2 regions of the Lysinibacillus sp. NPDC059133 genome follow, and region 2 is predicted to be linked to the other one. Evidence: riboswitches for the same ligand, from Rfam matches in the RefSeq annotation. Region 2 holds a riboswitch; the other holds the start of a gene.

Region 1 (7,985 bases), on a different contig from region 2:
ATACGTGACAAATGCGGCGATAACCCCAACTGAAACGATCCCTTTTACCGATAAAAATGCCCCTGTGCCAATGACAACAGCTAAACCTAAATTATTCATAAAGTTATTAATGGGACCAAGTAGACCTGAAGTAATTTCTGCTCGCTGTGCCGAGTTACGGAGATTTTCGTTCTGTTTATGGAACGTTTCAATCGTTTGTTGTTCTGTCCCAAAAAGCGTCACAACCTCTGCACCCGTAATCATTTCCTCAATATACCCGTTCAGGTTCCCTAAATCACGTTGACGGGCCACATAGTTTTTACTACTACGTTTAACAATTTGCTTCGTCGTAAAAACAATTAGTGGAATTATAATCAGCGTCACGATTGCTAGCTGCCAGCTAAGCGAGAACATAGCAATACTAACACCGATTACCGTTAAGACTGACGAAACGATTTGTGTCACACTTTGTGCAAGTGCCGTATTTAAATTATCGATATCATTTGTCACACGGCTCATTAAATCACCGAGTGCTCGCTGATCGAAAAATCTCAGTGTTAACGTTTGTAGCTTTTTAAATAGTTCAAGTCGTAATGTGCGAATTGTTTTCATCGCCACATGGATCATGACATACGTTTGTAGCCACGTAAAAATAGACGCAGCTGTATAAATAACTGCTAGCACTATACCTAGACGAATCGTACCGGCAATATCTTTCTTCATAATATATTCATCCACGATATGTCCGATTAAGTACGGTCCTGCTAAGCTTAAAAATGTTGAAGCTACTACAAAAAATATAGAGAAATAAAGTCCTATTTTTTGCTGCTTCACATAGTGCCACACTCGATTGATCGTGGCTTTTTGATTTCTAGCCTTTTCAGCTGGCCCAGCCACACGTGGTCCGCGTCCAAAATTCATTTGCTTTGGTTGACTTTGACTCATTGTTGTACACCAGCCTTTTGCTGTGAAGCGTAAATTGCTTGGTAGAATTTATTATTCTGTAATAATTGTTGATGTGTACCTTGACCAACAATTTCGCCGTCTTCTAATACTAGAATCTGGTCCGCCTGCTGAATAGAAGCAATTTTAGACGCTACGATAAACGTCGTCGTGTCATTATATTGATTGCTAATAGCTTGTTGGACATGTTTTTCAGAGGCACTATCAAGGGCTGATGTTGTATCATCCAGCACTAAAATAGCCGGCTGTCTTACAAGTGCACGCGTTAATGCTAGTCGCTGCTTTTGACCGCCAGAGAGATTGGTTGCCCCCTGTGTAAGTTCATGCGCTAAACCGTTATCCAGTCGGTCCACAAATTCAGTGGCACATGCTGCATCTAGAGCTTGCTGTAATTCCACTGACGTTGCATCCTCCTTACCAACACGGATATTATTATCAATTGCACCTGAGAACAGCAAAGCTTTTTGAGAAGTAAAGCCGATATGCTTGCGTAAAGTGGAAAGTGCATAATCCTTTAGAGGCTTGCCATCCAAGTGTATTTCTCCACTCGTTGGATCAAATAATCGTGGTAATAGCTTCACTAGCGTTGACTTTCCACTACCTGTTTTTCCGATCAGGCCTACCGTTTGCCCGGGCTTTACTGAAAATGTAATATTTTTTAGGACATCCTCCGCCGATTCATAATAACGATAGCTCACATTGTGAAAGTCAATCGCCCCTTGAATTGGCGCTGTAAGGGGGTTTTCCGCTTCCTTGACCGCTACTTCTTTATTTAAGACGTCCACAATACGCTCTCCCGAAGGAATAGCACGTGCTATTTGCATCAATACCATACTAGAAGTCATCAATCCATTTAATATAATCGTTAAATAGTTAATAAAAGCGAGAATCACCCCAACCTGTAATGTACCAGCTTCTACTTTAATGGCACCAAGCCAGAGTGCTGCTACAATCCCTAGATTGACAACAAACATCGTAAACGGCACGAGCACCCCAACGATTTGCTCGGCTGTAATAAAGCGCTTCGTCAGCGTATCATTTAGCCCACTAAATTGTTCAATCTGTTGCGTTTCACGACGGAACGCCTTAACGACACGAATCCCCGCTAAATTCTCCTGAAGCTTCGTATTGACACCATCAATTGTCTCCTGCACACGACGATACAGGACACCCGAGTACTTTGTGAAAAAGTACATCGCAATAATTAATAGCGGTACGATAATAAGAAGTATAGAAAATAGCTCACGTGCTGTCACAAAAACAATAATAACGGCTCCAATAAATAATAAAGGACCACGCACAAAAATACGCAACGTCATCATAAACGCGCGTTGAACACTTTCTACGTCACTCGTTAAGATCGTAATAAGCTTCCCTGTTGTAAAAGTGTCACGTTCCTTTGCCGAATACGTCATCATTTTTTCATAAAGTGACTGACGAACATCTGATGCAAAATGGATAGCTGCCTTTGAACTATAATAGGAACAGCCTACCCCACCAACTAGTCCGAATACCGCACTCATTAGCATCCAGACGAACATTTTCAGCACATACGGATTGTCGCCATTGGCAATACCCGTATCAATCATATGCTGCATAATCGTCGGCTGAAGTAAATCCATCGTTACCTCTAGTACCATTAATAATGGTGCAATCAAGGTAAAAAATTTATAGGGCCCTAAAAACGCTCCTAACTGTTTAATTGCTTGCATTCTTTCGTCTCCGTTCCATTTAAATCACATTCGCTCTTAATTATAACTGAAAATCATTCTCAAGTGGTAATTAATTTTCGGGTCTCGTAATATTTGGGACATGATTGATTATTTATGTAGGTTTTGGTAACTTTAGCTGTTGTTCAAGCTAAAAAATACACCTCAATGTTATTTCAACATTGAGGTGTATTTAGTATTACAAATCATCAAATCCGTTATCTTCTACATTGACCTTCACATATTGGCGAGAACGCTGCTCGAAGAAATCTGTTTTTCCTAAGTCAACATCCTCATACGCTTTTACCCACTTCAATGGATTTTTGCGATAGCCTTCAAATGGACGCTCTACGCCAAGCTGATTACAGCGTACGTTTGCATAGAAGTGTACATAATCATGCACATCTTCCACATCGAGGCCTTCAACTTTATTGCCAATCACTTCATTGGCCCAATCGATTTCTAGTTGGACGGCTTCACGGAAGATTTCCTGTACACGAGCTGCTCGTTCTGGTGTATCGTATTCAGGATATTCCTCTAGTAGCTCCTGATAAATTTTCACAAATAAATCGACATGTAGCTGTTCATCGCGATTAATATAATTAATCATCGTCGACGAGGCCACCATTTTTTGATTGCGTGCTAAATGATAGAAGAACGCGAAGCCAGAATAGAAGAATAAACCTTCCAAAATCACATCATAGACAATCGCTTCTAGCATATTTTCAACAGTTGGCTCCTCTGAAAATGCATGGTAGCCCTTAATAACGAACTCATTACGTCGCTCTAACACTGGCTCTGTACGCCAAAAATCAAACGTACGATCCTGCTCGTCTTTGTTGACAATACTTGATAGTACATAGGAATAAGAGTGATTATGGATCACCTCTTGTTGCGCTAAAATAATCATTAGTGCATTTAAACTTGAATCTGTTAAATAATCCGCTACTTTCCCCGCAAAATCAGTTTGTACACTGTCTAATAGCGCTAGCAAGCCAATGATTTTTAAAAAGGATTCCTGTTCATCTGCTGATAGCTGTGGAAACTGTTTGACATCATTGCTCATATTAATTTCAAACGGTGTCCAGAAGTTCCCTAGCATTTTTTTATACTTTGGATAAGCCCAGCTAAAACGCACATCATCCCAGTTTAAAATGTTAGAAGAACGTCCGTTGACAATTCCTGTTGAACGGTTTGGTGCTTCTTTATCCATAATTTGTCGTTTTGTAATTGTTGTCATTGTTAACTTCCTCCTAGCTCGCGCAAGACTCACATTCTAGCAATTCTACAGACGTTGAGCGCACATAATAGGTCGTTTTCACACCGCTCGCCCAAGCATTCATATGCAATGCTAGTAAATCTTTTGCCTTAATCGTATTTTGAACGTATAAATTAAGTGAAATGCCTTGGTCGATATGACGTGCTCGTGCAGCATTTTGCTTGATTGTCCAATTTTGATCGATGAAATAAGCAGATTTATAATACCAAGTCGTCACAGGTGATAGATCTGGTACTGTTACTGGAATTTTGTAATCCTTCTTCTCCTCTGAATAACTCTTTTGGAAGATCGGATCAATCGTAGCCGTACTGCCCGCTAAAATGGATGTTGATGAGTTCGGTGCAACCGCCATGACATAGCCGTTACGCATACCTTTTTCAGCAACCGCGGCGCGTAACGCGTTCCATTTATTGCTGTCATAGCCCCGTTTGTCAAAATACGCACCAGTATGCCAATCCGAGCCTTCAAATAATGGGTAGGCCCCTTTTTCACATGCCAAATTGTTCGAAGCACGAATTGTTAAATACGCAATTTCCTCATACAGCTTGTCCGCAAATTCTACAGCTTCCTCAGACTCCCATTGAATTTCTTTCAAAGCTAATAAATGGTGCCAGCCAAATGTGCCAAGCCCAATACCACGGTAACGTAAGTTCGTACGCTCTGCTTGTTTTACTGGAATTGTATTGAGAGCGATAACGTTATCTAGCATACGTACTTGAACTGGGATCAATCGTTCTAGAACACCAGCCGGTACTGCTCGGCCTAAATTGATAGATGATAAGTTACATACAACGAAATCTCCAGGCTTGCGACGTGTTACGATAACGTCATCTTCAAGGGTAATAGACTCAAATTCAGTCGCTGACATATTTTGGAATATTTCTGTACACAGGTTCGAGCTGTAAACCATCCCTTCATGCTTATTCGGATTCATGCGATTGACTTCATCTCGATAGAACATAAACGGTACGCCTGTTTCAAGCTGTGAGCGCATAATACGCTTCATAATATCAATGGCTGGAACGACTTCACGACTTAACAATGGATTCGCGATACATTCCTCATATTTAGTACGGAAAGCACCGTCACCCTTTTTCTCATCATAAAAATCCTCTAGTGAAAAGCCCATAACTTCTCGCACTTCATGTGGGTCAAATAAATGCCATTCCCCGCGCTCTTCTACCGTTTCCATAAATAAATCCGGTAAGCATAGCCCTGTGAAAATATCATGAGCACGCAAACGCTCATCTCCATTGTTTAAGCGTAAATCTAAAAACGTAAAGACGTCTTTATGCCAAACATCTAGATAGACAGCAATAGCGCCTTGTCGTTGACCAAGCTGATCGACTGAAACCGCCGTATTATTAAGTTGTTTAATCCATGGTAAAACACCACTTGATGCACCTTTAAAGCCTTTAATCGATGAGCCTCGGCTACGAATTTTGCCCATATAAACACCAATACCACCGCCGTACTTCGATAATGTTGCGACATCTGTATTCGTGTCATAAATACTTTGTAAACTATCATCTACTGTATCGATAAAGCAGCTAGATAACTGACCATGCGTTTTACCTGCATTCGATAATGTTGGTGTGGCAACAGTCATATATAAATTACTCATTGCCCAGTAAGATTCACGTACTTTTTCTAAACGATTTTCTGTCTCATCCTGCATAAGAGTCATTGCAATGACCATCCAGCGTTCCTGTGGTAGCTCCACTGGTGTTTTCGTGTAATCACGGACTACATAGCGGTCCATTAATGTTTTTAAGCCAATATACGTAAACAATTCATCTCGACTTGATTCTAAATAGGAAGCGAGTTCTTGAAGGTCCTGCTCACTATATTTTGTTGTTAAACTTTCATGATACAAACCAGCTTCTGTATAGTGTGCTAATTGTTCTGGGAATACCTTATAAACATCCTTTACTGAAACTTCACGGCGCATTGCAAATTGATCATATAGTTTTTCTAAATAAATTTGAGCTGCGACAAATGTCCAGTATGGCTCCTCCTCATCAATTAGGCTAAGCGTTTGTAAAATCATCGCATCCGCCCATGCTTCAAATGTGGCATTGTCGTTTTTTCGTAGCCAACGATCCGATAACCTTACAAAACTTTCAAGTTCATCCTCCGTATAACTTTTCTTGAGCTTAGCAATTTGCTGTTCGATTTGAATTGTCATGTATACATTCTCTCCCTTTCTTTCTCCAGCAACACAAAAAGCGATCACGCAACATCTATCGGTTACGTGATCGCTGTAAAATCGGAAATGGAAATGAAGGACATGCACACTAAGAAGTGGACAAATCTCTCGCCTCCACTTCTCAATCCCCGAAGAATGTGTTGCTGTCTTGAACAACTCGGCAGGTCTCCTGGCTCATGCTTCCTCCAAATGATGGCCTTCCCGTTCTTCACAGTGGCTAGTCATCATTTGTCAGCACTTACAGTTGCGGGGACAGCTTCGGCCTAAGATGACTCTTTTCCGAATTCCCTTTTAAACCACATTGGTACCGCTCGTCCAAATACTATATATAGTGTTTTAACTCCTAAACAAATCTAACATATTGTGTTTATTGTTGCAATAGGCGTTTTGCCCCTTGCAAGTTATAATGTGCTACTTTTTCTCGAAGCAAGCCCAATTACAATGCAGTTTTACGTAGTTTTTCAAAATTTCTAGGAAAATATTTTTGTGCTAGCTGCTCTTTTTCTAACTGTATTCCTAGCAAAACTACTGCACATGGACCAGCCGTTTTCTCAACATCTAATGAACTTTTGACTTGTTGCTCGCCAAAAAGTAGGGTAAATTCTGCTTGCAGACCTTTTGATCCAACTGGCCAGACTTGCTGCACGGTTCCCTCTTTCCACGCTTGAAAAATAGGTTGTAGCTGTGCGACATTTTCAGGCTGTGCAAGGATTTCATTGCCTACAAGCGGCATCCCATATGTGTACCAACTTAGCTGCTCATACTTAGTTACTGTGCGTTTCTGCTGCTCACCAAGCATCGTTATAGACAAACCTGATTGTAAAGTCGGCATATTGGACTCTGTGCTACCGTCTATTGGCGGACAAATAAGACTCACCTCATCAAAAACCTGCTGAATGCCTGCAATATAACGAGACCATGCAGCATCCCCTGAAAAATTAGCAAGTAAAATATGTCTTGGTAAAGCATTTGCAGCAAGCTGCTCTAAAAAAGTAACACGCGCCGTTAAGTATGCCGTTAGTTTGTCTGGGGCAGACACAACATCTTGTGGTTTTTCGCCAATTGCTGCGGCATTATCTGTTGTAGCAAACAGCTCACCTATTTTTATTGCATTTCTCAATGTACTCGACCTTCCTTACGCACAAACACCTTAGAGAGAATTGGCATCACAATTGCAACGATCACCAGATTTACGAGTGTTGCCAATGGAAGACTAGTCAGTGACGCCCAGTAAAATGCCGGACTAATGATAAAGTAAAATGGTAAAGGTGCCACAACGCCATTTAATATAAGTGCCACAGGCCATTTCCAGAAATGCATTCCTTTTTTATGCATTACCCCAAAGATCCATACAACAATAAACATTTCTACCGCGATAATAATATGTAGTGGCCCTAGAGGGAAGCCAGTAGTTAAGGCTGAGATAAAATGCCCAATGACTCCCGCAACACCAGCTAATACTGGAGATAAAAATACAACGCTCAACAATGCAGGTGCAGAATCAAGCGCTGCAGTTGAAATAAATGTTGGAATTTTAATGACTGCACCCACTGCACAAATTGCTGCTACCATGGCAGTGAGCGTCAATTTCATCAATTTTTGTCGATCCATTCCATTTCCTCTTTCCTATAATATTTGGCTCGTCATAAAAACGTTGGGTTGATTTCCGTTCCGAGCTGGGGCGTCCGATGAGCCGCTAATCCCAAGGAGTCGTCAGCTTTCATCCCAATCATGTCATCCCCAACTTTTAATGAAGAGCCTACTTTATGAAACTATATCATTTGATTTGTTCCCCAATGCCGTACCAAATGCGTGCGACTTGTTCGGCTTCAGCAAATAATGCCTG
Region 2 (7,985 bases):
CTGTCCTCCTGAAAGATTTGTTCCGCCTTGCGAAATAGCCGCTTCATATTCACCGTCCATTTTCTCCACAAATTCTTGCCCTTGAGCAATTTCCACCGCTTTTTTGATTTCCTCATCTGTTGATGAAGTCTGACCGTTATCACCGTAGGCAACATTAGATTTTACCGTACCTGAAAATAATACGGCTTTTTGAGAAACGTAGCCAAGCTTATTATAAAGAGCTTCATGTGCATATTCTTTCACATTAATGCCGTCGACTAATACCTCTCCCTCCGTAGCATCGTAAAATCTTGGGAGTAAATTAATCAGCGTACTCTTACCACTACCCGTAGAACCGATAAAAGCAACAGTTTCGCCTTTATGTGCTGTAAAGCTAATATCCTTTAAAACATAGTCTTCTGCATCAGGATATTTAAAACTAACATTACGCAGTTCGATTTCACCTTCGATTCCCTTAGGCGACGATTTTATTTCTCCATCAATAATTGTCTGAGGTGTATTTAGTACTTCATTAATCCGTGCTGCAGATACTGCTGCTCTCGGTAGCAAAATGAATGTCATTGATAATAGCATAAATGCCATAACTACCTGCATTGCATAAGATGAAAATACGACCATATCACTAAACTTACCAATTCTATCCACACCCGCTGCATTATTAATTAAATGCGCTCCAATCCAATAGATTGAAAGGGTTAAACCCGACATAATCAGACCCATCCCCGGTTGCATAAGGGCCATAAGGCGGTTCACAAAAAGATTTGTATCAGTTAAATTGTTATTTACTTCTTCAAACTTTTCTTCCTGATACCCTTGTGCGTTATAAGCATGAACAACACGAATACCGGTTAAACCTTCTCTTGTTACTCGGTTAAGATTATCTGTCAGTTTTTGAACGACTTTAAATTTCGGTAGCACAAAGATGATTAGGTTACCTATCAAAATAAGTAAAACAATGACAGCTACTCCTGTTGCCGCTGACCACTCCCAACTTTTCCCCATGATCTTCAAAATAGCCCATGTTGCAAGGATAGGAGCCTTGATCATCACTTGGAGACCCATTGCAACAGTTTGCTGTATTTGCGTTATATCATTAGTAGAACGAGTAATTAGACTTGCGATTGAAAAACCATTAATCTCCTCCATAGAGAAAGATAGCGTTTTGTTAAATACTCCTTTTCGCAATTCCTTCGAAAGAGACGTTGCTACCTTTGCCGCAAAATAGCCCACGATGATTGCCAATATCATACTGCCAAGGGCACATAAAAGCATCTTCCCTCCAGCTGTCCATATCTCGCTCGTTTTACTGCCCTCTGTTTGTACAAGGGTCGTAATTTTAGCCATATAATCCGGCAACTTCAAATCCAGCCAAACTTGCCCTACAATGAACACAATACTGGCTACAATTAGCGTCCATTCTTTTGGTTTTAAGTATTTAAATATTTTCAACATGTTTGCAGTCCTCCTCAATTTAGTTAGCATGCTAACTATATAGTAAAAAATAATTCAAAATAGCATCTTCATCAAGATTCCAGATTCTCTTTCATAGCATCCATCACTTCAAAAAAAACTTCAAGTTTCTCTTCCGGGATACCTGTTAGTAATTGTTGTTCAAGCATTACTCTACGTGTCATGATACTATCATGTATTTTCAACGCATCTTCTGTTAAGACAATTTTTTTGAGTCTTGAATCATAGGGAACAGTTTGCCTAGTAATCAATCCATTTCTTTCCATAGATTTCAGTATTCTAGACGCTGTTGATTTGCGAATAGAAAATTCTCGTTCAAAATCTTTTTGAAACACATCTGTATCTTGATTTTTGTAAAGATAACTAATCGTCCAACCGTGCATTGCAGTAAGGTTATCTCTTTCCGTTTGCATAGTACATATGGTTTGATCCAATTGTCTTCTCATTAAGAGTGACAATGTACGCAACTCTAACCCAACTGATCTCCTTTTGCTCAATTTTCTACCCCCTAACTGTTAGCCTGCTAACTTTAGTATATAAAACAAGTTTATAGAGTCCCCTATATGTAGCATGGCGTACTTAACAATTTATTCGTAAGACGCTTATGCCATTAGGTGAAAGATGGATCATGTTCAGATTTATCTCCGTATTCAGTTTGCCATATTGACTGCAAAAAATTCAACAAAAAAGCAAAACCACTTTTTAGTTATGAAAATAAGTGGTTTTACTTTTCATCATAAACGTAGTTAATTAACCGATGTTTCTTGTTACTTTGAAATAAAGTATGCTAAGAAATGACAAAATAACAATGTTCATTTTCACTTTTCTAAGCCAGAATACAAAAAAATTACAGCTTGAAATTCGTTGGAAGAAACGATTTTTTTGCAGTTTAGTTAGGCATTTAATTTTACATATCTAATTTAGAAAAGGAAAGAATATAAAGGAGTTCCAAATCCGTCCCTTTTGGAATGGATCCTCTTATGTATACACTATGTAGGTCATTTTGAAGATGAGTGGAATACGTATTAACCACATCGTATATCACAGGAAGAAAAATTGGGTTGATTTTATTCCAGTCTGAATGATTAATAATGTGGCCATCTCTATCAGTAACACATAAGCTTCCAATTTCTCTAATAGTAGTCATCAGATATCTCCTTTTAAAGATTTATAGTAACTTAGTCTACCTACTATACTACGCCTGCAGGCTTTATCCCCTGACGAATAAAAACAACTAATGATATTATATCTAATATACATTTTTTTGAATATCTATTCATTATATCTATTTTGTATAAAAATAGGATAGCATGTTCTATAGAACACGTTATCCTATTTCATTTTGGAATTTTAAGGTAGTAGAGAATTAATACCTTAATCCTTATTTTCAGCAAACCCCATCTTCCAGCTAAAGTATTCGTTATCTGGATTTTTCTCATATTTTAAATGAGCGTCGAATTTAGAACCTTTTTTACTTGTTAAGCCTTTTACCAATACCGTTCCATCAGCTAGCAATTTCTTCACCATTATTTTGGTAGGCTACAGTCATTAGCATTTCATTTCTAATCAGCTACGAATTGTTTGTATGTAGCTCATCATATCCTCCTAGAATCCACGGTACTATTTTCATAACATTTGATAATCTGGGTAATTTTTTATTGTTTGCCAGTAGTCTGCTGCTTTTGTTCTCTTGTAAAACTTATAAAATGGTTCCTTTTGGCGAGCAAGTTCTTTGTAGACCCTAATTATTTCCTGTAAAAGATTTTCGATATGCTGTACAGGCACTTTTTTCACAAACAGCTCCCCTGCCTGTGCATTTTTGCCCATCGGAACAGCCCCTAAATACACATCAAAGCTATCTTTCTGATATACAAGCCCAATATCATCATAAACGGCATTATAGCAAGCTGATGCACAGCCATTCATATTAATGCGAATCCTGCTTGGTACTTCTAAGCCTTCAAGCTGCTGATACAGCTCCTCTGTAATCTGTGCTGCCTCCATTTTATCGCCATCACAAAAATCACAAGCCTTCATAGTTACAATCTGTCCTTGCTTTGCAATATATAAGCCCGCCTTTTCCAACTTCCTTTTGGCTGTCGATAATTCTATTGTTGGTACGGATAGTAGTATATTGTAGGACGCAGAATATTTAATAGCGCCACTCACTCCGACTACCTCTGCGATTGTTTGAAATTGTGCTGGTGTATAATGTTTGTTGATAATGCCAGGACTCACAGCAAGTCGCGTAAATTCACCTTCTCTGTTTAACTTAGCAAATGTTTTTTCAGGAATATTATGGCTAAAAGCATTTATAGTCATTTTTACCCTCCTCCTATAAAAAAAGCTAGCACATGGCTAGCTCCTCTTCTTTATTGAAAGCTTTCTGGATAAAATCCTTGTGCCAAAATTCGAATTGCTTCAGCCGCACGAACACCTTCAGACGCTGCTGATAGTGGTAAAATAACGAAACGTTTGTTTAATACCGCTTCCGTTTCTTTTAGTGCCGGATCATTTTTTAGGAAATTAATTTTTTCTTCAGCAGTAGTTGAACCATAGTCAATTACAACGATAACTTCAGGGTTGCGCTCAACTACATCTTCTTTTGAAACGGTTGTCCAGCCAGACTCAACATCCCCAAAAATATTTTTTCCACCTGCTACTGTCACAAGTTCATTCATGAAGTTTTGTGCAGCAGTGAAAACTTCTTTCTCACCACTATCAAATACAAGAATACGTAAATTCCCCTCCTCTTGCGGAAGCTTCGTACGAATGTCCTCTACATCTTTTGTCATTTGCTCAATTAACTTTTCTCCACGCTCTTCCACATGGAATATCTTAGCGATGTTACGAATATCGCTGAAAATATCCTCTAACTTAGGATTTTTAATGCTTGAAGAAGTATGTAAATAAGTGTGGATGCCAAGTGCTTCTAGTTCTTCTGGTGTTCCGACACCCTTCTCACCAAACCCGCTTTTCCAGCCTGCATATAAAAAATCTGCTCCTGCATCAATCACTTGTTCCTTTGTTGGGTATTGCTCAGCTAGTACCGGAACTTTATCATAAGCTGCCTGTAACGGTGGATAAATTGCATCATCTAAATATGCTGTTCCGACCATTGAATCCTCTAAGCCTAACGCTAGCATAATCTCTGTCACATGCTGATTTAAGCTAATTGCTTTTTTAGGTGCTTGCGAATAGACTTGTGTCGTATCGTTATTGTCAATCGTTACTTCCGTTGCTCCTGCTTTTGCTGGTTCTACTTGTTCACTTTGCGATGCTGAATCCTGTTTTTCCTCGTTACCACAAGCCGCTAAAATACTTAGCATTGCGATTGCAAGAACAAGCCATATGCTTTTTAATGTCTTCATGTCTACTTCTCCTTTTTTCTAAAAAATATATAGAAAGAAATCTAAGACTCATAAACTAACTAAAAAAATTGCTCAGATATATAATAAATATGCGGCTTTTTCGTAACAGGATGTACATTAACTTCCGCATGTACACCAAACACCTTTTGTAGCAATGAGGGTGTTAATACATCAAACGGAGTTCCATACGCCGCAATTTCTCCGTCCTTTAAAACATAAATTTTATCGCAATAAGTTGCTGCAATATTTAAATCATGCAAGGCTACAATGACCGTAATCGGCAAGCTCTGTATTAAATCCATGAGCTGGAGTTGATGCTGAATATCTAAATGATTCGTTGGCTCATCTAATGCCATGACCTTAGCCTGTTGCGCCAAAGCCCTTGCAACAACGACTCGTTTTTTCTCACCACCAGATAATGAACTAAAAGTACGTTCACTTAAATGCAGTACGCCTGCTTGCTGCATCGATTCCTCGACAATAGCTAGATCTTCTTTTGTATCCACTTCCACAAGCCTTTTATGCGGTGTACGTCCCATTGCAACAAGGTCCTTAACAGTGAACTCAAAAAGCACTGGTGTTTCCTGCCCTACGACGGCTAGTTGCTTTGCTATCTCCTTTGAAGATTGCTTGTAAATATTTTCATTAAATAAAAATACTTCTCCCTCTTGAGGTTGTAGCATACGGTACATATTTTTTAATAGGGTCGATTTCCCACTGCCATTAGGACCAATTATGCCCACAAACTCGCGTTCTTGAATATGTACAGAAACATTGTTTAATATTTTCACCTGCTGCACGGCAAAAGTAAGGTTTTTTGCTACGTATACCATCTAATTCTCCTCCCCGAAAGAATACATTTGCTTACGCAACATCCATATAAAAAATGGGCATCCGCATAAAGCAGTAATAATTCCAATCGGCATTTCCTCAGGTGCAATCACAATGCGCGCAGCTGCATCAGCCCATATTAAAAATATCGCACCAATTAATGCACTGACTGGCAGTACAAACTTATAATTTGAGCCGACAATCATGCGTACGATATGTGGAATAATCAGGCCTATAAAGCCAATTGCACCACTTATAGCAACAAGGACACCTGTTAATAGGGAAATTAATAGAATTAGTAGCAATCGAAATTTCTCTAAATTAACCCCCAGCGTAACAGCAGATTCTTCGCCTAGTAAAAGTAAATTCAAATGACGTGCATGAAGACGTAAAATTACGTAGACGACCGTTAAAACAACGAACGGAATCATTAAATTTACCCATTTCGCTCCAGCCAGACTTCCCATCATCCAATACATCACTGCCTTTATGCCGCCCTCTTCTTTCGCCATCATCAGCATAAAATTCGTCATTGCTGACAAAACTAGTGACACGGCAATTCCAGCTAATAATAATCGAATAACTGAAATTCGCCCCTCAACTCGTGCTAAGAAAAACACGATTAGTACTGCAATCGTCGCACCTATAAAAGCCGCAAGTGATAGCGCATACATACCTAAAAATGAAAAAGCGCCAAGTAAAATAACAGACGTCGCCCCGACAGATGCACCGGAAGATACACCTAAAATATATGGGTCTGCGATTGAGTTGCGAACTAAAGCTTGTATAGCAGCTCCCGAAATTGCAAGACCCGCTCCGACTATTATGGCAAGTACTACGCGGGGAGTACGAATTTGCCATATGATGATTTCCTGCGAACGACTCCAATCTTCTGTAATGCCAAGTGGATTGAACGGGATATGCGACAAAATAATACGCCATACAATACTAGGTGTAATAGACACAGAGCCTACCATTATCGCTAACGTCATTGATATTAGAACGACACCAGTCAATACTAATAAGAGTAGGTTGATTTTTCTTGTTGTTGGATTTTTCAAAACGCTCTCCTCTCTTAGGGCATAAAAAAATCCCCTTGTCTACAAGAGGATGTCATAGTTAAATAAAGGGCGTCTCTTCCCAGTCACTACAACCATCCTCGTGGTTCTATGTAAGTTTGTTACTTTTATTGGCAGGTCTCCTGGCTTAGGTTCATCATCTATACGCCTTCCCATAGCTCGCTACAGTGACATATTGTATAGACTCTCCATTACAGTTGCGGGACAGCATCGGATTTGCACCGATTTCCCTTTTAAGCAAACGAACAATGTCATTCGCACCAACAAAAATTATTAAGTTATAAGAGGAACAATATCAGAATATTTTCCAGATAGCAATTATATTATATATTACATTAAAGCAAAAATAGTAATAAACGAGATATTAATAGCTAGAAAATAGAACCATTAAACATTAATTACTATTGGAAAAATAAAATAAATTTAGATAATAATTTATCTTACCTTACTATACAAATTCCTCATAGTACGCTATTAGTAATCTCTTTCTTCTCGATATTCAATATCAGTGAGGGCAACACTCTACATTATCTACTAACAAATCTTTCATTCCGTTTTTTTTGGTTATCTATTTTTATAAATGGAAATTATAAAAATACAAAGGATTTTCTTTTTAAAAGGGTAGTGAAAATTAATTCAGAAAGATTCATAAATGCTTAATTTATATCCTTATTTTTCAAATTCCATCTTTCAACTAAAATATTCGTTGTCTGTATTTTTTTCATATTTTAATTAAGCATCGAATTTAGAACCTTTTTTACTTGTTAAGCCTTTTACCAATACCGTTCCATCGGCTAGCAATTTCTTCACCATTGTTTTGGTAGGCTTCTTCTTCATCGTGGCTAAAAATTTATCGTTTTTCCAGATGACAAATTTACAGCCCTTTTTCCAGTTACTGCAGCCGAAGCCTTTTTGTCCTTCAATCACGCTATGACCACATAATGGGCATTTCCCCACTGCTTCAAATTTCTTCTTTGTTCGTGTTACTTTGCTGAGTGTCACATCTTCACTATTTTTAAAACCAATTTCCATGTGTATCACCAATCAACCCCGCAACTCTATTTCCTTCTTCATCTTCTACAAAAAGACCAATATCTTTTACTACCTTATCTTCAATGTTATCAAGATTGTATTTTAATAACTCTTGAAAAATATGTTCTTTTTCTTCTTCAGTGACCTTTTCGGATTCAATGTATTTCATTTATTCGACCCCTTTATACGATTTTAATAATTT

Evidence for each region. Region 2 has a riboswitch for cobalamin ahead of ACFXN8_RS23960 (FecCD family ABC transporter permease). Riboswitches for the same ligand answer to the same signal wherever they lie in the genome.
Region 1: another riboswitch for cobalamin. It lies ahead of ACFXN8_RS19410 (ribonucleoside-diphosphate reductase subunit alpha); the one in region 2 lies ahead of ACFXN8_RS23960 (FecCD family ABC transporter permease).

Annotation. Positions count from the first base shown of each region.
Region 1 covers NZ_JBHZDH010000044.1:19,880-27,864, forward strand. Annotated here, with positions in the region: gene ACFXN8_RS19395 (ABC transporter ATP-binding protein) at 1-924, opposite strand, end outside; gene ACFXN8_RS19400 (ABC transporter ATP-binding protein) at 921-2,654, opposite strand; gene ACFXN8_RS19405 (ribonucleotide-diphosphate reductase subunit beta) at 2,851-3,891, opposite strand; gene ACFXN8_RS19410 (ribonucleoside-diphosphate reductase subunit alpha) at 3,905-6,118, opposite strand; cobalamin riboswitch at 6,281-6,466, opposite strand; gene ACFXN8_RS19415 (hypothetical protein) at 6,576-7,259, opposite strand; gene ACFXN8_RS19420 (ECF transporter S component) at 7,256-7,750, opposite strand; gene ACFXN8_RS19425 (bifunctional adenosylcobinamide kinase/adenosylcobinamide-phosphate guanylyltransferase) at 7,917-7,985, opposite strand, start outside.
Region 2 covers NZ_JBHZDH010000071.1:9,502-17,486, reverse strand. Annotated here, with positions in the region: gene ACFXN8_RS23995 (ABC transporter ATP-binding protein) at 1-1,452, opposite strand, end outside; gene ACFXN8_RS23990 (MarR family winged helix-turn-helix transcriptional regulator) at 1,524-1,967, opposite strand; gene ACFXN8_RS23985 (hypothetical protein) at 2,378-2,617, opposite strand; partial or broken gene ACFXN8_RS23980 (topoisomerase C-terminal repeat-containing protein) at 2,845-3,009, opposite strand; gene ACFXN8_RS23975 (precorrin-3B methylase) at 3,097-3,792, opposite strand; gene ACFXN8_RS23970 (ABC transporter substrate-binding protein) at 3,843-4,841, opposite strand; gene ACFXN8_RS23965 (ABC transporter ATP-binding protein) at 4,901-5,674, opposite strand; gene ACFXN8_RS23960 (FecCD family ABC transporter permease) at 5,675-6,664, opposite strand; cobalamin riboswitch at 6,847-7,031, opposite strand; partial or broken gene ACFXN8_RS23955 (topoisomerase C-terminal repeat-containing protein) at 7,442-7,768, opposite strand; gene ACFXN8_RS23950 (hypothetical protein) at 7,767-7,952, opposite strand.